Regions from separate parts of the Pseudomonas sp. I3-I5 genome, predicted to be linked through region 2. Evidence: predicted binding sites of a transcription regulator. Region 2 holds the regulator's gene; the other holds the start of a gene.
The links. The regulator sigma-54, encoded in region 2, starts transcription at its own class of promoters, with help from an activator protein. The targets are predictions, from matches to a motif close to ANTGGCATNNANNTTGCTNT.
Positions count from the first base shown of each region.

Region 1 (10,850 bases), 570 kb from region 2:
TCATGACCATGCTGGTGAGCGTGCTGTTTCTGCTGATGAACGGTCACTTGGTGGTATTCGAGGTGTTGACCGAGAGCTTCACCACGCTACCGGTTGGCAATGCCCTGGTGGTCACGCATTTTTGGGAGTTGGTCGGGCGCATGGCGTGGGTGTTCGGCGCTGGGCTGATATTGATCCTGCCGGTGATCGCAGCGCTGCTGGTCGTCAACGTCGCCTTTGGCGTGATGACCCGTGCGGCCCCGCAACTGAATATTTTTTCCATTGGTTTCCCACTGACCTTGGTCATGGGCATGCTCATTTTCTGGATCGGCCTTGCCGATATACTGTCTCATTACCAGGCGTTGGCCAGCGAAACGTTGCTGTGGCTGCGGGATTTGGCGAGGGCCGGTTGAATGGCAGAAAGCGAGAGCGGTCAGGACAAGACAGAGGAACCCACCGAAAAGCGCAAGCGCGACGCACGGGAAAAAGGCGAAATCGCGCGTTCCAAGGAGCTCAACACGGTGGCGGTCACCCTGGCAGGTGCCGGGGGCATATTGGCTTTTGGCGGGTATCTGGCCGAGACTTTGCTGGAAATGATGCGCATGAACTTCAGCCTGACCCGAGAGATCATCGTCGATGAGCGATCCATGGGGGCGTTCTTGCTCACGTCCGGCAAAATGGCCATCTGGGCCGTGCAGCCGATTCTGATCCTGCTATTCGTGATTTCCTTCGTTGCGCCGATCGTACTGGGTGGGTTCGTATTCTCCGGCAGCTTGCTGCAACCCAAATTCAGCCGCATGAACCCACTTTCGGGCATCAAGCGCATGTTTTCCATGCATGCCTTGACCGAGTTGCTCAAGGCGCTGGCCAAGTTCTTCGTGATCCTGGTGGTGGCCGTGGCGGTGCTGGCCAGCGACCGTCAAGCTCTGCTGTCGATCGCCAACGAGCCGCTGGAGCAGGCAATCATCCACAGCCTGCAGGTGGTAGGGTGGAGCGCACTCTGGATGTCGGCCGGGCTGTTGCTGATCGCGGCCGCCGACGCCCCGTTCCAGCTGTGGCAGACGCACAAGAAAATGAAGATGACCAAGCAGGAAGTGCGCGACGAGTACAAGGACAGCGAGGGCAAGCCCGAGGTCAAGCAGCGTATCCGCCAGTTGCAACGCGAGGTGTCGCAACGGCGAATGATGGCGGCGGTGCCCCAGGCCGATGTGATCATCACCAACCCGACCCATTACGCCGTCGCGCTGCAGTACGATCCGGAAAACGGGAATTCGGCCCCCTTGCTGCTGGCCAAGGGCAGCGACTTCATGGCCTTGAAGATTCGCGAGATCGGCGCTGAGCACAAGATCCAGATTCTCGAATCCGCCGCCTTGGCTCGGGCGATCTACTACTCCACCGAGGTGGAGCATGAAATTCCTGCCGGCCTGTACTTGGCGGTGGCTCAGGTGTTGGCGTATGTCTTCCAGATCCGTCAGTACCACGCAGGCAAGGGTAAGCGGCCAGATCCGCTGAAGACCGACTTGCCCATTCCGCCCGATCTGCGACGCGACAGTTGACCTTGCGCCGGGGATGGCTGAAATGGCCGCCATAGGGCCAGCACAGGCAATATAAATTCTCCACCCGACAAAGTTGGAAAGCTTCTTGCAATGGCAGCGCCAGTCGCCTGACAGGCGTCAAAGTTTTGCAAGAAGAGGACTCGCGGTGGATCGCACTCAGTTAATCAGCAACGCTCGCCATAACCTGGCCGGTCTCGGGCGGGGCAATCTCGGCGTGCCGCTGTTGCTGTTGGTGATGCTGGCAATGATGATGTTGCCAATACCACCGTTTTTGCTCGACGTGTTCTTCACCTTCAACATCGCCTTGTCCATCGTGGTGCTGCTGGTCAGCGTGTACGCGCTGCGCCCGCTGGACTTCGCCGCTTTCCCCACCATCCTGCTGGTGGCGACCCTGCTGCGACTGGCCCTGAACGTGGCTTCCACCCGCGTGGTCATGCTGCACGGCCAGGAAGGGCACGGCGCCGCGGGCATGGTGATCCAGGCCTTCGGCGATGTGGTCATCGGCGGCAACTACGTGGTCGGTGCGGTGGTCTTCGCCATCCTCATGATCATCAACTTCGTGGTAGTGACCAAGGGTGCGGGGCGTATCTCGGAGGTCAGCGCACGCTTCACCCTGGATGCGATGCCGGGCAAGCAGATGGCCATCGACGCCGACCTGAACGCCGGCCTGATCGACCAGGCGCAAGCCAAGGCGCGCCGCAGCGAGGTCGCCCAGGAGGCTGAGTTCTACGGTTCGATGGACGGTGCCAGCAAGTTCGTGCGCGGTGACGCCATCGCTGGCCTGCTGATCCTGTTCATCAACCTGATCGGTGGCATGCTGATCGGCATGTTGCAGCATGGCATGAGCTTCGGTGATGCCGGCAAGGTGTATGCCCTGCTGACCATCGGTGACGGCCTGGTGGCGCAGCTGCCTTCGCTGCTGCTCTCCACCGCCGCAGCCATCATGGTCACCCGTGCCTCGGGCTCGGAGGACATGGGCAAGCTGATCAACCGCCAGATGTTCGACTCGCCCCGGGCCCTGGCCGTGTCCGGCGCCATCATGATCGTCATGGGCCTTGTGCCGGGCATGCCGCACCTGGCGTTCCTGAGCCTGGGCCTGATGGCGGGCGGCGGTGCCTACCTGGTGTGGAAAAAACAGCATAAGACCAAGGTGCTGGCCCAGCAGGAAGCGCAGCGCCAGCAAGAGCTGCTGCCGTCCCCGCAGAGGGCGGCCGAAACCAAGGAGCTGGGCTGGGACGACGTCACCCCGATCGACATGATCGGCCTCGAGGTGGGTTATCGCTTGATTCCGTTGGTCGACCGCAACCAGGGCGGGCAGCTGCTGGCGCGGATCAAGGGGGTGCGCAAGAAGCTGTCTCAGGACTTGGGCTTTCTCATGCCTACCGTGCACATCCGCGACAACCTGGACCTGCAACCCAGTGCCTATCGCCTGACGTTGATGGGGGTAATTCTGGCCGAAGCAGAGATCTACCCGGACCGCGAGCTTGCCATCAACCCAGGGCAGGTGTTCGGCAGCCTCAACGGCATTGCGGCTCGCGATCCTGCTTTTGGCCTGGAGGCGGTGTGGATCGACGTCGGTCAGCGCTCCCAGGCTCAGTCGCTTGGCTACACCGTCGTAGACGCCAGCACGGTGGTGGCCACTCACCTCAACCAGATATTGCAGAAGCATTGCCACGAGCTGATCGGTCACGAAGAAGTGCAGCAACTGTTGCAAGTCTTGTCCAAGGCGTCGCCCAAGCTGGCGGAAGAGTTGGTGCCGGGTGTCATTTCGCTGTCTGGTCTTCTCAAAGTCCTACAGGCTTTGTTGTCAGAACAGGTGCCAGTGCGCGATATTCGTAGCATTGCCGAATCCATCGCCAACAACGCGGCAAAGAGTCAAGATACCGCCGCTTTGGTCGCGGCCGTGCGCGTCGGATTGTGTCGCGCCATCGTGCAAAGCATTGTTGGCGTTGAGTCCGAGCTGCCTGTGATCACTTTGGAGCCCAGGTTGGAACAGATCTTGCTCAATAGTCTGCAGAGGGCCGGGCAAGGTCAGGAAGACGGAGTGCTTCTTGAGCCGAGCATGGCCGAAAAGCTGCAGCGTTCGCTGATCGAAGCCGCACAGCGTCAGGAGATGCAAGGCCAGCCGGCCATCCTCCTGGTTGCTGGCCCGATCCGCGCCATGCTGTCGCGTTTCGGTCGGCTGGCCGTACCGAATTTGCATGTGCTGGCGTATCAGGAAATACCGGACAACAAGCAAGTCACCATCGTTGCCACCGTGGGCCCTAATGGCTGAGGTAGTGGATAATGCAAGTTAAGCGATTCTTCGCCGCTGATATGCGTCAGGCCATGAAGCTGGTGCGCGATGAGCTGGGCGCTGATGCGGCCATCATCGGCAATCGCCGTATCGCAGGCGGGGTCGAACTGACCGCCGCGCTGGACTACAAGCTGTCCGCCCTGGCACCTCGGGTACCGAACGTCGAACTCGAAGAAGAGCTTCGCAAGACGCACACGCGCATCGCCACGGCCAAGGCCGAGCTCGATCAGCGCCCGGACAGCAGCGACAGCAATCGCCAACTGTTCGCCGGTCAATCGCTCACGGCGTCCGAGCCCTTGGTCGAGCCGCATGTCGATACCCCGCAGCCGGCCGCCACCGCAAGCAGCCAGGCCTCGGTGGACCCGCGCCTGTTCGATGCCATGCGCTCGGAGCTGTCCGGCTTGCGCGAATTGCTGGAAGTGCAGCTGGGGTCGCTGGCCTGGACCCAGCTGCAAGGTAGCAAGCCGCAGCAGGCCACGTTGTGGCGCCGGCTGCAGCGCATCGGCCTGTCTGGCCCCATTGCCCGCGAATTGCTCGAGCTGACCAAGGACATCGAGGAGCCTCGCCACGCCTGGCGTATGCTGCTGGCGCACCTGGCGCGCATGATCCGTACGCCTGACGTCGAACCGATCGAGGACGGCGGCGTGATTGCCGTCGTCGGCCCAGCCGGCATGGGCAAGACCACCACCCTGGCCAAGCTCGCGGCGCGTTATGTGCTCAAGTACGGCGCCCACAACCTGGCGCTGGTGAGCATGGACAGTTTTCGCATCGGCGCCCAGGAACAGCTCAAGACCCTGGGCCGGATCCTGAATGTGCCGGTCACCTATGTCGACCCCGGTCAGTCGTTGGCGGCGGCGCTCGAGCCGCTGCTGCGCAAACGCGTGGTGCTGATCGATACGGCCGGCCTGCAAGCCAGCGACCCGGCCTTGCGCATGCAGCTCGATACCCTGGCCGGTCGCGGTATCGCTGCGAAGAATTACCTGGTCCTGGCCACCACCAGCCAGAAGCAGGTGCTGACCGCGGCCTACCACAGCTACAAGCGCTGCGGGCTGGCCGGCTGCATCCTGACCAAACTCGACGAGTCGGCAAGCCTGGGCGATGTCCTGAGCCTTGCCATCAGTTTCCGACTGCCCGTGGCCTACCTTACCGATGGGCCGCGTATCCCGGACGATCTGCACTTGCCCCGTGGGCACCAGCTGGTCACCCGCGCGGTCAATGTGCAGCAGCAGGACGAGCCCAGCGAGGAGGCCATGGCCGACATGTTCGCTGATCTCTACCACAACCCACGGCGAGCGGGTTGAAAATGAAATGTGTGCAAGGTAGCTATGCCAAGGGGTACGCAGCATTGCCCTTCGTGTGGCATGAGTCCCAGCGAGACAAGGTAAAGAACAGACATGGGTAGCATGCATCCCGTACAGGTGATCGCCGTGACCGGTGGCAAAGGTGGCGTCGGCAAGACAAATGTTTCAGTGAACCTGTCTCTGGCGTTGGCCGAGCTGGGCCGCAGGGTCATGCTGCTCGACGCCGACCTGGGCCTGGCCAATGTCGATGTGTTGCTGGGCCTTGCGCCCAAGCGCACGCTGGCCGATGTCATCGAGGGGCGTTGCGAACTGCGCGATGTGATGCTGCAGGGCCCGGGCGGTGTGCGCATCGTCCCGGCCGCTTCGGGCACCCAGAGCATGGTGCACCTTGCGCCTGCCCAGCATGCGGGTCTGATCCAGGCGTTCAGCGAAGTCGGCGACAACCTCGATGTGCTGGTGATTGATACTGCGGCCGGCATCGGCGATTCGGTGGTCAGCTTCGTGCGCGCGGCTCAGGAAGTGCTGCTGGTGGTGTGCGATGAGCCGACCTCGATCACCGATGCCTACGCGCTGATCAAGCTGCTCAACCGCGATTACGGCATGAATCGCTTCCGGGTGCTGGCCAATATGGCCCAGAGCCCTCAGGAAGGGCGCAACCTGTTTGCCAAGCTGACCAAGGTCACCGACCGCTTCCTGGATGTGGCGCTTCAGTACGTGGGCGCCGTGCCTTACGACGAATGCGTGCGCAAGGCGGTGCAGAAACAGCGTGCCGTGTACGAGGCGTTCCCGCGCTCCAAATGCGCCTTGGCCTTCAAGGCCATTGCGCAGAAGGTCGACAGCTGGCCGCTGCCTGCCAACCCCCGTGGCCACCTGGAGTTCTTCGTCGAACGCCTGGTGCAGCCGACCAGTGCAGGTTCGATGTCATGAGCGCCAGCGGCTTCAAGATGTACAGCCGCGCCTCGAAGGACGCGCAATATGAGCTGATCGAGCGCTATGCCCCGCTGGTCAAGCGCATCGCCTATCACCTGCTTGCGCGACTGCCTGCCAACGTGCAGGTCGAGGACCTGATCCAGGCGGGCATGATCGGTCTGCTCGAGGTCGCCAACAAGTATGACGCCAGCAAGGGCGCCAGCTTCGAGACCTATGCCGGCATCCGCATTCGCGGCGCCATGCTCGACGAGGTGCGCAAAGGCGACTGGGCGCCGCGTTCGGTGCACCGCAACACCCGCATGGTCAGCGACGCCATGCGCGCGGTAGAAGCCAAAACCGGCCGCGACGCTAAAGATCATGAAGTTGCTGCCGAACTCAAGTTGAGCCTCGATGATTATTACGGGATTCTCAACGACACACTGGGCAGCCGCCTGTTCAGCTTCGACGACCTGTTGCAGGACGGCGAGCACGAAGGCTTGCATGAGGACGGCGTTAGCGGCCAGGCCGAGCCTGCCCGTGGGTTGGAGGAAGAGCGGTTCCAGGTCGCGTTGACCGAGGCCATCGCCAACCTGCCGGAGCGTGAGCGCCTGGTGCTGGCGCTGTACTACGACGAGGAACTGAACCTGAAGGAGATCGGTGAGGTCTTGGGGGTCAGCGAGTCGCGGGTCAGCCAGTTGCACAGCCAATGCGCCGCGCGCCTGCGCAGCCGCCTGGGGGAATGGCGGGCCCGTTGAGCCCGCCGCCGTCGTTGCCGTTTTCCACGTTGTACCGAATCGATTGAGTGCGCGCTCGGGGCCGAGCGCGTTTGAGACTGCTTGGAGGTCTAATTGGACAAAAACATGAAAATCCTCATCGTCGACGACTTTTCGACGATGCGGCGCATCATCAAGAACCTGCTGCGTGACCTGGGCTTCACCAACACCAGCGAAGCCGATGACGGCATGACGGCGCTGCCCATGCTCGAAAATGGCCATTACGATTTTCTGGTAACTGACTGGAACATGCCGGGCATGTCCGGTATCGACCTGCTGCGCAAAGTGCGCGCCAGCGACAAGCTCAAGAGCTTGCCGGTGTTGATGGTGACCGCGGAAGCCAAGCGCGACCAGATCATCGAGGCCGCCCAGGCAGGCGTGAATGGCTATGTGGTCAAGCCGTTCACCGCCCAGGTGCTCAAAGAAAAGATCGAGAAGATCTTCGAACGCGTCAACGGCTGAGTCACGTCAGGGGGCGCGCCATGAGTTCATCACACACGTCATTGGGCGAGTTCGAATCGACCCTCAAAAAGCATGCCCAGGAGTTGGTCGAAAGCCTGGAGCGCGGACGGTTCGGCGAGGCGGTGCAACTCATTCACGAGTTGAACCAGACCCGCGATCGGGGGCTGTACCAGGAAGTGGGCAAGCTGACCCGCGAACTGCACAGCGCCATCGTCAGTTTCCAGATCGACCCGACCATACCCCAGGCCGAAGAGGTGTCGCAGATTACCGACGCCACCGAACGCCTGTCCTATGTGGTCAAGCTCACCGAAGGGGCGGCAAACCGCACCATGGACCTGGTCGAGGAAAGCACGCCTGTGCTCAACGACCTGGCCAGCGAAGCCAAAGCGCTGAGTGCCGATTGGCAGCGCTTCATGCGCCGGGAAGTGAACGCCACGGAGTTTCGCGACCTGGCCAAGCGCGTCGACGGTTTCTTGGCGCACAGCGCCGAAGGTAACCGCAAGGTGGCTGGCCATCTCAACGACATCCTGCTGGCCCAGGATTACCAGGACCTGACCGGGCAGGTGATCAAGCGCGTCACGGCGTTGGTGACCGAAGTGGAAAGCAACCTGCTGAAACTGGTGATGATGGCCAGCCAGGTCGACCGCTTTGCAGGCATCCAGCATGACCAGGATCAGTTGCGCGCAGAAAAAGATCGAGAAAAACATCCGACTCGGGGTGAAGGTCCGCAGATTCATGCCGATAAGCGTGAAGACGTCGTGTCCGGTCAGGACGATGTCGATGATCTGCTATCCAGCCTGGGTTTTTAAGGAGCACCTTTGATGAGCTTCGGCGCCGATGAAGAAATCCTTCAGGATTTCCTGGTAGAAGCCGGTGAAATACTTGAGCAATTGTCCGAGCAGCTGGTCGAGCTTGAAAGCCGCCCTGACGATGCCGACTTGCTCAATGCAATTTTTCGCGGTTTCCACACTGTAAAAGGGGGCGCCGGCTTCCTCCAGCTCAATGAGCTGGTGGAGTGCTGCCATATCGCCGAGAACGTGTTCGACGTGCTGCGCAAAGGTGAGCGCCGGGTCGATGCAGAACTGATGGATGTGGTGCTCGAAGCACTGGATGCCGTCAACGGCATGTTCGCCCAGGTGCGTGAGCGCAGCGAGGTCACACCGGCCACGCCCGAACTGCTGGCAGCCCTGGCGCGTCTGGCAGAGCCCGGCAGCGCCGAAGCGGCCCCGGCACCGGCTGTGCCCGTGCCGGTTGAACCTGCGCCCGTGCAGCAGGCTGCGCAAGCTACCGAAGCTGACATCACCGACAGCGAGTTCGAGCAACTGCTCGATTCGCTCGACGCAGTCAAAGCCCAGGCGGCGGCCGAGCAGATGCCTGCCGAGCCGGTCAGCGGCCAGGGTGACGACATCACCGATGCCGAATTCGAGTCGCTGCTCGACCAGTTGCATGGCAAGGGCCAGTTCAGTGCCGAAGTGACGGCCCAGCCGGTGGCTGCCACTGCCGAGCCGGCCAGCGATGAAATTACCGACGCCGAGTTCGAGTCGCTGCTGGATCAGTTGCATGGTAAAGGCACGTTCAAGGCCGATGCCTTGCCCGCAGCCAAGGCGGCGGCGCCTGTCGAACAAACATCTGCCATCCCTGGCGACGATATCAGTGAGCACGAGTTCGAGGCGTTGCTGGACCAGCTGCATGGCAAGGGCAAGTTCAATGGCGACGTGGCTGCCGTCGATGCACCTGCCAGTGTTCAGGCCGCAGCCCCAGCCAGGGCCGAGGCGCCGGCGGTCGCCCGTCCTGCTGGCGCGGCGGCACCGGTTGCAGCGCCCAAGCCTGCCGCGGCCCCGCGGGCGCCAGCGGCGAGTGCCGACAAGCACGCGGTCAGCGAAGCGGAAACGACCGTCAGGGTCGATACCGCGCGCCTGGACGAGATCATGAACATGGTCGGCGAACTGGTGCTGGTGCGTAACCGTCTGGTACGCCTGGGCCTGAACAGCGGCGATGAAGCCATGTCCAAGGCCGTGTCGAACCTCGACGTGGTCACCGCCGACTTGCAGACGGCGGTGATGAAGACGCGCATGCAGCCGATCAAGAAAGTGTTCGGCCGCTTCCCGCGCCTGGTACGTGACCTGGCGCGGCAGTTGAAGAAAGAGATCAACCTTGAACTGGTGGGCGAAGAAACCGACCTGGACAAGAACCTGGTCGAGGCGCTGGCCGACCCGCTGGTGCACTTGGTGCGCAACGCCGTGGACCATGGGGTGGAAATGCCCGATGAGCGCGAGGCCGCGGGCAAGGCGCGCACCGGGCGTGTCGTATTGTCTGCCGAGCAAGAAGGCGACCATATCCTGCTGTCGATCTCCGACGACGGCAAAGGCATGGACCCGAACGTACTGCGTGCCAAGGCCGTGGAAAAGGGCCTGATGGACAAGGACGCCGCCGACCGCCTGAGTGAGTCGGACTGCTACAACCTGATCTTCGCCCCGGGCTTTTCCACCAAGACCGAGATTTCCGACGTCTCCGGGCGGGGCGTGGGCATGGACGTGGTCAAGACCAAGATCTCCCAGCTCAATGGCTCGATCAACATCTACTCGGCCAAGGGGCAGGGCTCGAAGATCGTCATCAAGGTCCCGTTGACCCTGGCGATCATGCCCACCCTGATGGTGATGCTGGGCAACCAGGCGTTCGCCTTCCCGTTGGTCAACGTCAACGAGATCTTCCACCTGGACCTGTCGCGCACCAACGTGGTCGATGGCCAGGAAGTGGTGATCGTGCGGGACAAGGCGTTACCGCTGTTCTACCTCAAGCGCTGGCTGGTCCAGGGCCAGGTGCATGAAGAACAACACGAAGGTCACGTGGTGATCCTGTCGGTCGGCACCCAGCGCATCGGCTTTGTCGTCGATCAACTGGTGGGCCAGGAAGAAGTGGTAATCAAGCCTCTGGGCAAGATGTTGCAAGGCACCCCGGGGATGTCCGGGGCCACCATCACCGGCGACGGTCGCATTGCGCTGATTCTCGACGTCCCGAGCATGCTCAAGCGTTACGCCGCGCGGCGTATTTGATCTCGGTGGCGCCCCCTTGGCCGGGGGCGCCGCCTAACGGAGTGTTTATGGCAGTCAAGGTCCTGGTGGTGGATGATTCCGGTTTCTTCCGCCGCCGCGTCTCGGAAATCCTCTCGGGGGACTCGACGATCCAGGTAGTGGGCACTGCAACCAACGGCAAGGAAGCGATCGACCAGGCGCTTGCGCTCAAGCCCGATGTGATCACCATGGACTACGAGATGCCCATGATGGATGGCATCACGGCGGTGCGGCACATCATGCAAAGGTGCCCGACACCTGTGCTGATGTTCTCATCGCTCACCCATGAAGGCGCTCGGGTCACGCTCGATGCGCTCGATGCCGGGGCGGTGGACTACCTGCCGAAGAATTTCGAAGACATCTCGCGCAACCCCGAGAAGGTCAAGCAGATGCTGTGCGAGAAGGTGCATACCCTGTCGCGAAGCAATCGCCGCATGGCCAGTTACGCCCGCCCGGCGGTCGCGCCCGCTGCTGCCCCTGCGCCGACGCCCACAACAGCCACC
Region 1 is NZ_CP093940.1:3,124,471-3,135,320, reverse strand. It holds gene fliR (flagellar biosynthetic protein FliR) at 1-392, shown strand, start outside; gene flhB (flagellar biosynthesis protein FlhB) at 393-1,535, shown strand; gene flhA (flagellar biosynthesis protein FlhA) at 1,681-3,810, shown strand; gene flhF (flagellar biosynthesis protein FlhF) at 3,822-5,132, shown strand; gene fleN (flagellar synthesis regulator FleN) at 5,226-6,059, shown strand; gene fliA (RNA polymerase sigma factor FliA) at 6,056-6,796, shown strand; gene MOP87_RS13860 (chemotaxis response regulator CheY) at 6,902-7,276, shown strand; gene MOP87_RS13855 (protein phosphatase CheZ) at 7,297-8,085, shown strand; gene MOP87_RS13850 (chemotaxis protein CheA) at 8,098-10,329, shown strand; gene MOP87_RS13845 (chemotaxis response regulator protein-glutamate methylesterase) at 10,377-10,850, shown strand, end outside.
Region 1: the regulator sigma-54 is predicted to act here: its motif matches at 1,608-1,627, upstream of flhA (flagellar biosynthesis protein FlhA).

Region 2 (10,850 bases):
CACCCCAGATCCCCACTACGCTGAAGATCAGCGCCAGCAACGGCAATGAGATGAACCCTGCCCAAAGGCGCGGCGCAACGATGTATTTGAGGGGGTCTACGCCGATCATCTCGAGGCTGGAAAGCTGCTCGGTGGACTTCATGTTGCCGATCTCGGCCGTCAGGGCGGAACCGGCTCGGCCCGCGAACAGCAAGGCGGTCACCACCGGGCCCAGTTCGCGCAGCAGGGTCAGGGCAACCATCTGCCCCACCGCCTGCTCGGAGCCGTACTTGGTGAGGATGCTGTAGCCCTGCAGGGCCAGCACCATGCCGATGAACATGCCCGAGACCACCACGATGGCCAGGGACAGCACACCCACCGAATACAGCTGGCGAGTGAGCAGTTGGAAGCCGCCGCCGATGCCGCCGCGCCCAACCAGGGCATGGAACAGGAACAGGCAGGACCGCCCTAGCACCGCCAGCACGTCAATGGACGAGCGCCCCAGCAGGCGCACACGCTCAAGAATGGATTTCTGACGCATCAGCGCGCCCCCAACAGGTCGGCGCGGTAATCGGGCGCGGGGAAATGGAACGGCACGGGGCCATCGGGATCGCCTTTCATGAACTGGCGAATGCGCGGGTTATCGGAACCCATCAATTCGTCCGGCGTACCTTGCCCCAGCACCTGGCCATCGCCCACCACATAGATGTAGTCGGCGATGCTGGCAGTTTCTGCCAGGTCATGGGACACCACGATGCTGGTAATGCCCAGGGCATCGTTGAGCAGGCGAATCAAGCGCACCAGCACCCCCATGGCGATCGGGTCCTGGCCTACGAAGGGCTCGTCGTACATGAGGATCTGCGGGTCCAGGGCGATGGCCCGGGCCAGGGCCACGCGCCGCTTCATGCCGCCGGACAATTCGTCCGGCATCAGGTCGATGGCGCCGCGCAAGCCCACCGCCTGCAGCTTCATCAGCACGATGTCGCGAATCATCTCGTCCGGCAGTTGTGTGTGCACGCGCAGGGGGAACGCCACGTTTTCGAAGACATCGAGGTCGGTGAAAAGGGCGCCACTCTGGAACAGCACGCCCATCTGCTTGCGTGCATCGAACAGGTCACTGCGCGAAAGCGCCGGCAGGTTCTGCCCGGCCACCCACACTTCCCCACTTGCAGGGCGCAGTTGCGCACCCATCAGACGAAGCAACGTGGTCTTGCCGCAACCCGATGGCCCCATGATGCCGGTGACCTTGCCGCGTGGGATACGGATGTCGACATTGTTGAAAATGCTGCGTGAACCGCGTTTGAAGGTAACCCCCTTCAACTCGACCGCGCAGGCGCTATCCACACTCATCTAGACTCCTTGCTAGTGCAGCCCTGTCCTAGTGGACGTCAGCCTTCATCGGGAAGGCACACGCCCCGGGCCAGGCCGAATAGCCGCGAACTATAACACCGCTCTGAACGCCGCCCCAAGGCCGTACCGCCCGCTGTTCAGCTAGTCGACAGCGTTTGGGGATATTGCCTACGACAATCGAAAGCGTGAGGGTTTCAATCATTACCGCTATAATCGCCGCCTTTTTATCAGACACTGCTTTTTCGACATGAGCCAATCCAGCGAGCTGATCCAATCCGCCCAACGCACCCTGCGCCTGGAACTCGAGGCCGTCACGGCCCTGATCGAGCGTATCGGCGACGACTTCGTCAAGGCCTGCGAGCTGATCCTGGCCAGCAAAGGCCGGGTCGTGGTGGTCGGCATGGGCAAGTCCGGGCATATCGGCAACAAGATCGCCGCCACCCTGGCCAGTACCGGCACACCGGCCTTCTTCGTGCACCCGGCCGAAGCCAGCCATGGCGACATGGGCATGATCACCCGCGACGACGTGATTCTCGCGCTGTCGAACTCTGGCAGTACTGCCGAAATCATCACCCTCTTGCCACTGATCAAGCGCCTGGGCATCAAGCTGGTGAGCCTGACCGGCAACCCGGCCTCGTCCCTGGCCCAGGCCGCCGACGTCAATCTCGACGCCAGCGTCGCCCAGGAAGCCTGCCCGTTGAACCTGGCGCCCACATCCTCCACCACCGCCTCGCTGGTGCTGGGGGATGCCCTTGCCATCGCCCTGCTCGAAGCACGGGGGTTCACCGCCGAGGATTTTGCCTTCTCCCACCCCGGCGGTGCGCTGGGGCGCAGGTTGCTGCTCAAGGTCGAGAACGTGATGCATGCCGGCGACGACCTGCCCAAGGTGACGCGCGGCACACTGCTCAAGGACGCCCTGCTTGAAATGTCCCGCAAAGGCCTGGGCATGACCGTGATCATCGAAGACGATGGCACGCTGGCCGGCGTCTTCACCGACGGCGACCTGCGCCGCAGCCTGGACCGCAACATCGATGTGCGCACCGCCTTGATCGAGGAGGTGATGACGGTACACGGCAAGACCGCCCGGGCCGAAATGCTGGCCGCCGAAGCGTTGAAAATCATGGAAGACAACAAGATTGGCGCACTGGTGGTGGTGGACGCCCACGACCGCCCCACCGGCGCCCTGAACATGCACGATCTGCTGCGCGCTGGCGTACTGTGAGGAGCTCCACGATGAATCAGGATCTGATGCAACGCGCCAAGGCCATCAAGCTGGCGGTCTTCGACGTCGATGGTGTACTCACCGACGGGCGTCTCTATTTTCTTGAAGACGGCAGCGAGTTCAAGACCTTCAATACCCTCGACGGGCACGGCATCAAGATGCTGATGGCGTCTGGCGTTACGACCGCGATCATCAGTGGGCGCAAGACACCGGTCGTCGAGCGCAGGGCGAAGAACCTCGGCATCGCGCATCTGTATCAGGGGCGCGAAGACAAACTCGTGGTGCTCGACGGCCTGCTCGCCGAGCTGGGCCTGAGCTATGATCAGGTGGCTTACCTTGGCGATGACCTGCCGGACTTGCCGGTCATTCGGCGCGTAGCTCTGGGCATGGCCGTCGCCAACGCGGCGCCGTTCGTGCGCGAGCACGCTCACGGCGTGACCCAGGCCCGCGGCGGCGAAGGCGCCGCACGTGAATTCTGCGAACTCATCATGCAGGCCCAGGGCACCCTGGATGCTGCCAACGCCAACTACCTGTAAGGTTGCCCATGTTCAGCAAGAAAGCCAGAAACATCGTGCTGCTCGGGGCCATTGCGGCCCTGCTGGTGGCCGTCGGCTACTGGAACGTCAGCCCGGAGAGCTTCCTGGAGAAGCCAGTCGCCCAGGTCGACGAGAGCGCCATCGACTACTACGCCATCAACGCCCACAGCGTCCAGTTCCTGCCCGACGGCAGGCTCCAGTACGAAATGACCGCCGACAAAGTCGAACATCTCAAGGCCAGCGAGGTCACGATGTTGACCACGCCGGACTTGCACCTGTACCGCGGCACGGCGTTTCCGTGGCATGTACAAAGCACCCGCGCCGAGGTCAACCCCGACGGCAGCGAGGTCGAGTTGATCGACAATGTGCGGGTTGCCCGCACTGACGAACAGAAGCGTGAGACCATCATCACCAGCTCGCGCATGACCGTGTTCCCGCAGAAGCAATATGCGCAGACCGAGCAAGCCGTTAGAATCGACGGCGCCGGTGGAACGACCACGGGCAAAGGAATGAAAGCGTACCTGAAAGAAGGCAGGATGGACCTGCTCTCTAACGTAAGAGGACAGTATGAGGCTCGTTAAAACCCTCCCCCTTTTGCTCAGCCTGAGCGCAGCACTGGGAAGCGCGAGCGCCCTCGCCCTGCCGAACGACCGTGACCAGCCGATTCGCATCCAGGCCGACAATGCGCACCTGGACGACAAGAAAGGCGTGGCCACCTATACCGGTGACGTGATCATCACCCAGGGCTCTATGATGATCAAAGGCAACACCGTAACCATCACTCGCACGAACGGTGGCGACATCGACGTGGTGACCTCGGTGGGCAACCTGGCCTATTTCGAGCAGCAACAAAGCGCGTCCAAGGCGGACAAGATGAAAGGCTGGGGCGTTACCATCCAGTACCAGGCCCAGAAAGACCTGGTGGTGCTCACCGACCGAGCCAAGGTGGAAAACGAAGGCAACACCACCGAAGGCGAGAAAATCGTCTACAACACCCAGACACAAGTGGCCACTGCCGGTCGGGGTGGCAACGTAACCACGCCACGTCAGCGTATCGACATGGTGATCCAGCCCAAGAAGAAGGCCGAGTAAATGGCAACCCTCAAAGCCCAGCACCTGGCCAAGAGCTACAAGGGCCGCCAGGTCGTGCGAGACGTCAGCCTGTCGATCGACAGCGGTCAGATCGTCGGCCTGCTCGGCCCCAATGGCGCCGGCAAGACTACGTGCTTCTACATGATCGTTGGCCTGGTTCAGGCCGATCAGGGGCGCGTGCTGATCGACAGCCTCGATGTCAGCCACCAGCCCATGCACGGTCGCGCCCGGGCCGGTATCGGCTATCTACCGCAGGAAGCGTCGATCTTCCGCAAGCTGTCGGTGGCCGACAACATCAAGGCGATCCTGGAAACCCGCAAGGATCTTGATCGCGAGGGCCAGCGCCAGGAGCTCGAAAGCCTGCTTCAGGAATTCCACATCAGCCACATTCGCGACAACCTGGGCATGAGCCTGTCCGGCGGCGAGCGGCGGCGTGTCGAGATTGCCCGGGCATTGGCAACCTCTCCAAAATTCATCTTGCTCGACGAGCCCTTCGCAGGCGTGGACCCCATTTCGGTCGGTGATATCAAGCAGATCATTCATCACCTCAAAGCCAAGGGCATCGGTGTGCTGATCACGGACCACAACGTGCGTGAAACGCTGGATATCTGTGAAACGGCCTACATCGTCAACGACGGCCGCCTGATCGCCGAGGGCGATGCCCAGACCATCCTGGCCAATGACCTGGTGAAAGAAGTTTACCTGGGGCACGAGTTCAGGCTTTGATCACGACGCGCGCCTTGGGCACGAACAAAGACGCCCCCAAGTCGGGCCAAGTTGTTACAGTGCTCTAGGCAAACGCTACAATTTAAGGCATAAATCTTGCTTGAAATGGCGCCCCGGCGCCCTCGTGTAGTGGAAGGCGCATGTGCGCCGGCGAACAAGGTACAAAGCATCTGCCATGAAACCATCGCTCGTCCTAAAAATGGGCCAGCAACTGACGATGACACCGCAGTTGCAACAGGCCATCCGCCTGCTCCAGCTTTCCACCCTGGACCTTCAGCAGGAAATCCAGGAAGCCCTGGAGTCCAATCCGATGCTCGAGCGCCAGGAAGACGGCGACGACTTCGACAACACCGACCCCATGGCGGACAACGCCGAGAACAAACCGACCAGCGACGTCCAGGACAACAGCTTCCAGGAAACCACTGCCAGCGCCGAAAACCTCGAAGACGGCGAGTGGAACGAACGCATCCCCAACGAGCTTCCTGTCGACACCGCCTGGGAAGACATCTACCAGACCAGTGCCAGCAGCCTGCCAAGCAATGACGACGACGAGTGGGATTTCACCACCCGCACTTCGGCTGGCGAGAGCCTGCAAAGCCATCTGCTGTGGCAGTTGAACCTGGCGCCGATGTCCGACACCGACCGGCTCATTGCAGTCACCTTGATCGACAGCATCAACAATCAGGGCTATCTGGAAGACAGTCTGGAAGAGATTTGTGCAGGGTTCGACCCTGAGCTCGACATCGAGCTGGATGAAGTCGAGGCAGTGCTGCATCGTATCCAGCAATTCGAACCTGCTGGTGTCGGCGCCCGCACGCTGGGCGAATGCCTGTTGCTGCAACTGCGCCAGCTGCCGGCCAGCACCCCGTGGATGACCGAGGCCATGCGCCTGGTCAGCGACTTCATCGACCTGCTGGGAAGCCGCGACTACAGCCAGCTCATGCGCCGCATGAAACTCAAGGAAGATGAGCTGCGCCAGGTCATCGAACTGGTGCAGAGCCTCAACCCTCGCCCAGGGTCGCAGATCGAGTCCAGTGAGCCCGAGTACGTGGTGCCGGATGTGATCGTGCGCAAGGACAGCGAGCGGTGGCTGGTGGAACTGAACCAGGAGGCGGTGCCACGCCTGCGCGTTAACGCGCAATACGCCGGGTTCGTACGCCGCGCCGACACCAGTGCCGACAACACCTTCATGCGCAACCAGTTGCAGGAAGCCCGCTGGTTCATCAAGAGCCTGCAAAGCCGCAACGAAACCTTGATGAAGGTGGCTACGCAGATCGTCGAGCATCAGCGCGGTTTCCTGGACCACGGCGACGAGGCGATGAAGCCGCTGGTGCTGCACGACATCGCAGAAGCTGTGGGCATGCACGAGTCGACCATTTCCCGGGTCACCACCCAGAAGTACATGCACACCCCCCGCGGCATCTACGAGCTGAAATACTTTTTCTCGAGCCACGTCAGCACCTCCGAAGGCGGGGAATGCTCGTCCACGGCGATCCGCGCGATCATCAAGAAACTGGTTGCGGCGGAAAATCAGAAAAAGCCATTGAGTGACAGCAAGATCGCTGGTTTACTGGAGGCACAAGGCATCCAGGTCGCCCGTCGCACTGTCGCCAAGTACCGCGAGTCCCTGGGTATCGCACCCTCGAGCGAGCGCAAGCGATTGATGTAGCCCCTGAGATGTGCCACCGCGTTTGTGTGGCAGGTGCAACACCTGCCTCTTTGATGCACGGGCAACAAAAGGAGAAGCTGTATGCAAGTCAATATCAGTGGACAGCATGTAGAAGTCACCCAACCCTTGCGTGATTACGTGCTCGAAAAGCTCGCCCGCGTGGAGAGTCACTTCGACAAGATCACTAACGTGCAGGTCATCATGAAAGTCGAGAAGCTGCAGCAGAAGGTCGAAGCGACCTTGCAGATTCCTGGCGGTGAAGTGGTAGCCAACGCCGAACACGAAGACATGTATGCAGCCATCGACGCCTTGGCCGACAAGCTCGACCGCCAACTGAAAAAACACAAGGAAAAACAGCAAAGCCTGCTGCAAGGTGCAGCAGCCCGCTGATCCCCCTCATCCATGATCCGACTTGAAACCATCCTGACCCCCGGCCGTTCCCTCGTGAACGTGCCGGGCGGCAGCAAGAAGCGCGCCCTGGAAAAGGTCGCCACCCTGATTGCCGATCAAGTACCTGAACTTGAGATGCAAGACGTCTTCGAAAAACTGGTGGCCCGCGAAAAGCTGGGCTCCACTGGTTTCGGCAATGGCATCGCCATCCCCCATTGCCGCCTCGAAGGGTGCTCCTCACCGGTCAGCGCCCTTCTGCACCTTGACGCCCCCATCGATTATGACGCGATCGATGGCGCGCCCGTGGACCTGCTTTTCGTTCTGCTGGTTCCGGTTGCGGCCACCGATGCTCATCTGGAACTGCTGCGCCAGATAGCCAGCATGCTCGATCGCAAGGACGTTCGTGATCGCCTGCGTGCAGCCCAGAGCAGCGAGGCCTTGTTCCAGGTCGTCCTGGACGTACAGAACGAGCATTGAACATGCGCTTGATCATCGTCAGTGGCCGGTCCGGCTCCGGTAAGAGCACGGCCCTCGATGTCCTCGAAGACAACGGTTTCTACTGCATCGACAATTTGCCCGCCGGGCTGCTGCCGCAGTTGGCGGAAAGCGCGCTGCTCAACACCGAATTGCCGCAGCCCAAGGTTGCCGTATCGATTGACGCACGCAACCTGCCAAGCCACTTGTCGCGCTTTCCCGAACTGCTCGAACAAGCGCGTGCTCGTCACATCCAGTGCGACGTGCTGTACCTCGATGCCGACGAAGACACGCTGCTCAAGCGTTTTTCCGAAACCCGCCGACGCCACCCGTTGACCAATGCCGATCGCTCACTGGCCGAGGCGATTCGCGTCGAACGGGATTTGCTGGGGCCGATAGCTGACCTGGCCGATCTCAAGATCGACACCACCCGCCTGAATCTCTATCAGCTGCGTGACTCTATCAAGCTGCGCTTGTTGGACAAGCCAGAACCGGGTACGGCTTTTCTGGTGGAGTCATTCGGCTTCAAGCGGGGCATGCCGGTCGATGCCGATCTGGTGTTCGACGTGCGCTGCCTGCCCAACCCATACTGGAAGCCAGAACTGCGCGAGCATTCCGGCCTTGAACAACCCGTCATCGACTACCTCGCGGCTCAGCCGGACGTCGAAGAGATGTTCACCGATATTTCCAGCTACCTGCTCAAGTGGCTGCCACGGTTCGCCGCCAGCAACCGTGCCTATGTCACCATTGCCATCGGATGCACTGGCGGCCATCATCGCTCGGTGTACCTCACCGAACGGCTGGGCCAGTTGCTCCAGCAATCTTTGAAAAACGTCCAGGTTCGCCACCGCGACCTCTAGCCCAAGGATCCGCCAGCTCATGCCCGCCCGCGAAATCACCATCATCAACAAACTGGGTCTGCATGCCCGGGCGGCAGCCAAATTCGTCGGGGTTGCCGGTCGCTTTCCCTGCCAGGTCAAGGTAGGTCGTGCCCCGGACAAGCTGGTCGATGGCAAGAGCATCATGGGGGTCATGATGCTGGCGGCGGGCAAAGGCACTCAGGTCTACCTGCACACCGAAGGCGAGCAGGACAGTGAAGCCATGGAGGCACTGGTCGAGTTGATCAACAACTATTTCGACGAGGGGGAGTAAGCCCTCGGCACGGCCAGCAGGCGTTTCACATCGGCCGTCGCCAAGCGTGACGCCCTCCTCCTCACGCCCGCAGTCTGGCGGGCGCTTCAGGACATCGCGGTATCCATCACCATCATCAGGCAGAAACCGATGCACAGCCCCAGGCTGGCCAGGCGGTGATTACCGTGGCTGCGTGATTCGGGGATGATTTCCTGGGTCACGACCAGCAGCATCGCCCCTGCAGCGCAGGCGAGGCCCAGGGGCAACAGCAGTTGCGCCACATTCACCAGCCAGGCGCAGATAACGGCTGCCACGGGCTCCACCAGACCGGAGACGGCGCCGATGAGAAAGGCCTTGAAGCGCGACATGCCAGCCCCGGCGAGCACCAGCGCAATGACCAGCCCCTCCGGTACATCCTGCAAGGCGATGCCCATTGCCAGGCTGTCGGCATCTGCCATGCCCCCGCCTGCAGACACGCCTATGGCCATGCCCTCTGGAATGTTGTGGGCGATGATGGCGAACACGAACAGCCACACGCGCGAAGCGATGACCGGCTCGTCAGGGGTCAGCCCTGAGGACAAGCCTGGCGAGAGTTTCAGGTCCACCAGGTAAAGGCACAACGCGCCTGCCAGCAGGCCCGCGCTGATGAGGCCGCCGGCTCCCCATGCACCAAAACCAATGGCCTGAGCGGCCTCCAACCCAGGCACTATCAGCGAGAAGGCCGTGGCCGCCAACATGACGCCAGCACCAAAGCCCAACAGTGTATCGGCCAATGCCACGGGCATGGTGCGGATAACCAGTACCGGCACCGCACCCAGGGCCGTCCCCAACGCGCACAGCGCGCCGCCCTCAAGCGCGCGCAACATACGTGGGTCCAGGTCGAGCCAGGCAAATGCGCGCGCCACCAGCAGCGCGGTACCCGCCAGCAGCAACAGGGTTCCAAGCGCCAGCCTGAACAGGCGCACGCTGCTGACGGACATGACTTCGGCGCGCATACCTGCCTGGCTCATTTCATGGCATCGAGGTAGCGGCGATTCACTTGCGCCCAGTCGATGACGTTGTAGAAGGCCCCGATGTACTCAGGCCGACGGTTCTGATACTTCAGGTAGTACGCGTGCTCCCAGACGTCCAGGCCGAGGATCGGTGTGTGGCCATGCATCAATGGGCTGTCCTGGTTGCCACTGCTCTCGACCACGAGGGTCCGCTGCGGGGTAACGCTCAGCCAGGCCCAACCACTGCCGAAGCGGGTGAGCGCGGCCTTGGTGAAGGCTTCCTTGAATGCCTCGAAGCCACCCAATTGTGTGTCGATGGCACGGGCAACTTCGCCCTGGGGCTCGCCTCCACCACGGGGGGACATCACCGTCCAGAACAGGCTGTGGTTGGCATGCCCGCCGCCATGGTTGGTCACGGCGCCTCGCAGGTTTTCAGGTAACTGCTCGACCTGCGCCACCAGCTTTTCCACCGGCCAGTCGGCCCATTCACTGTTCTCGACCGCTGCGTTGAGGCCATTGACGTACGTCTGGTGATGCTTGGTGTGATGGATCTCCATGGTCTGCGTGTCGATGTGCGGTTCCAGCGCATCGTAGGCGTAGGGCAGTGCAGGCAATGCATGAGGCATGTCAATGGACTCCGTGGGCAGGTTGAAGTGAACAGGCGCTGTGTCGGTTGAGCAGGTGCTCGGTGCGCGGGTACTGGCCGTGTTCGGCGATGAAACTCAACAACTCGGTGTAGGTACGGGCGCTGTGGCGCAGTGCGGCATCACGCAGCGCCCGTGGCAGGCACACGTCCTGACTGGCCTGCAACAGCCGTTGGTGCACGGCGCACAGGTAATCGGCGCTTTCATGGGGCTGCTGCAGACGCAGGTGCAGGTCGGCCAGGTTGTGATGCGCGATCACCAATGAGGCCACGGCTTGATCGGCATCCTCCCAGCGCGTGAACAGCACTTGGGCCAATGCCAGGGCCTGGAGGTAGTGTTCGCGAGCATCCACCAGCTCACCTTGCGAGAACAGCTGATTGGCGACTTGCGTGATGCGTTTCCAGTGCTGCATGACGAGCCTCCAGGGCCATTGCGCTGTTCAGATACCACCGGCGGTCAGCTTTTCCGGATTCAGCAAGGCCTGCAACCGATCACGGGAAAGGTCGGTGTGCTCCAGCGCCACATCGATGATGGGCCGCCCTTGCGCATAAGCGGCCTTGGCGATCTCGGCTGCCTTGAGGTAACCAATGATCGGGTTCAGTGCCGTGACCAGGATCGGGTTACGCGCCAACGCCTCGTTGAGTT
Region 2 is NZ_CP093940.1:3,697,211-3,708,060, forward strand. It holds gene mlaE (lipid asymmetry maintenance ABC transporter permease subunit MlaE) at 1-520, opposite strand, end outside; gene MOP87_RS16495 (ATP-binding cassette domain-containing protein) at 520-1,329, opposite strand; gene MOP87_RS16500 (KpsF/GutQ family sugar-phosphate isomerase) at 1,577-2,551, shown strand; gene MOP87_RS16505 (HAD family hydrolase) at 2,563-3,087, shown strand; gene lptC (LPS export ABC transporter periplasmic protein LptC) at 3,096-3,668, shown strand; gene lptA (lipopolysaccharide transport periplasmic protein LptA) at 3,655-4,179, shown strand; gene lptB (LPS export ABC transporter ATP-binding protein) at 4,180-4,905, shown strand; gene MOP87_RS16525 (RNA polymerase factor sigma-54) at 5,081-6,574, shown strand; gene raiA (ribosome-associated translation inhibitor RaiA) at 6,656-6,964, shown strand; gene ptsN (PTS IIA-like nitrogen regulatory protein PtsN) at 6,977-7,441, shown strand; gene rapZ (RNase adapter RapZ) at 7,444-8,298, shown strand; gene MOP87_RS16545 (HPr family phosphocarrier protein) at 8,318-8,590, shown strand; gene MOP87_RS16550 (ZIP family metal transporter) at 8,677-9,564, opposite strand; gene MOP87_RS16555 (superoxide dismutase) at 9,576-10,187, opposite strand; gene MOP87_RS16560 (hypothetical protein) at 10,189-10,617, opposite strand; gene MOP87_RS16565 (class II fumarate hydratase) at 10,645-10,850, opposite strand, start outside.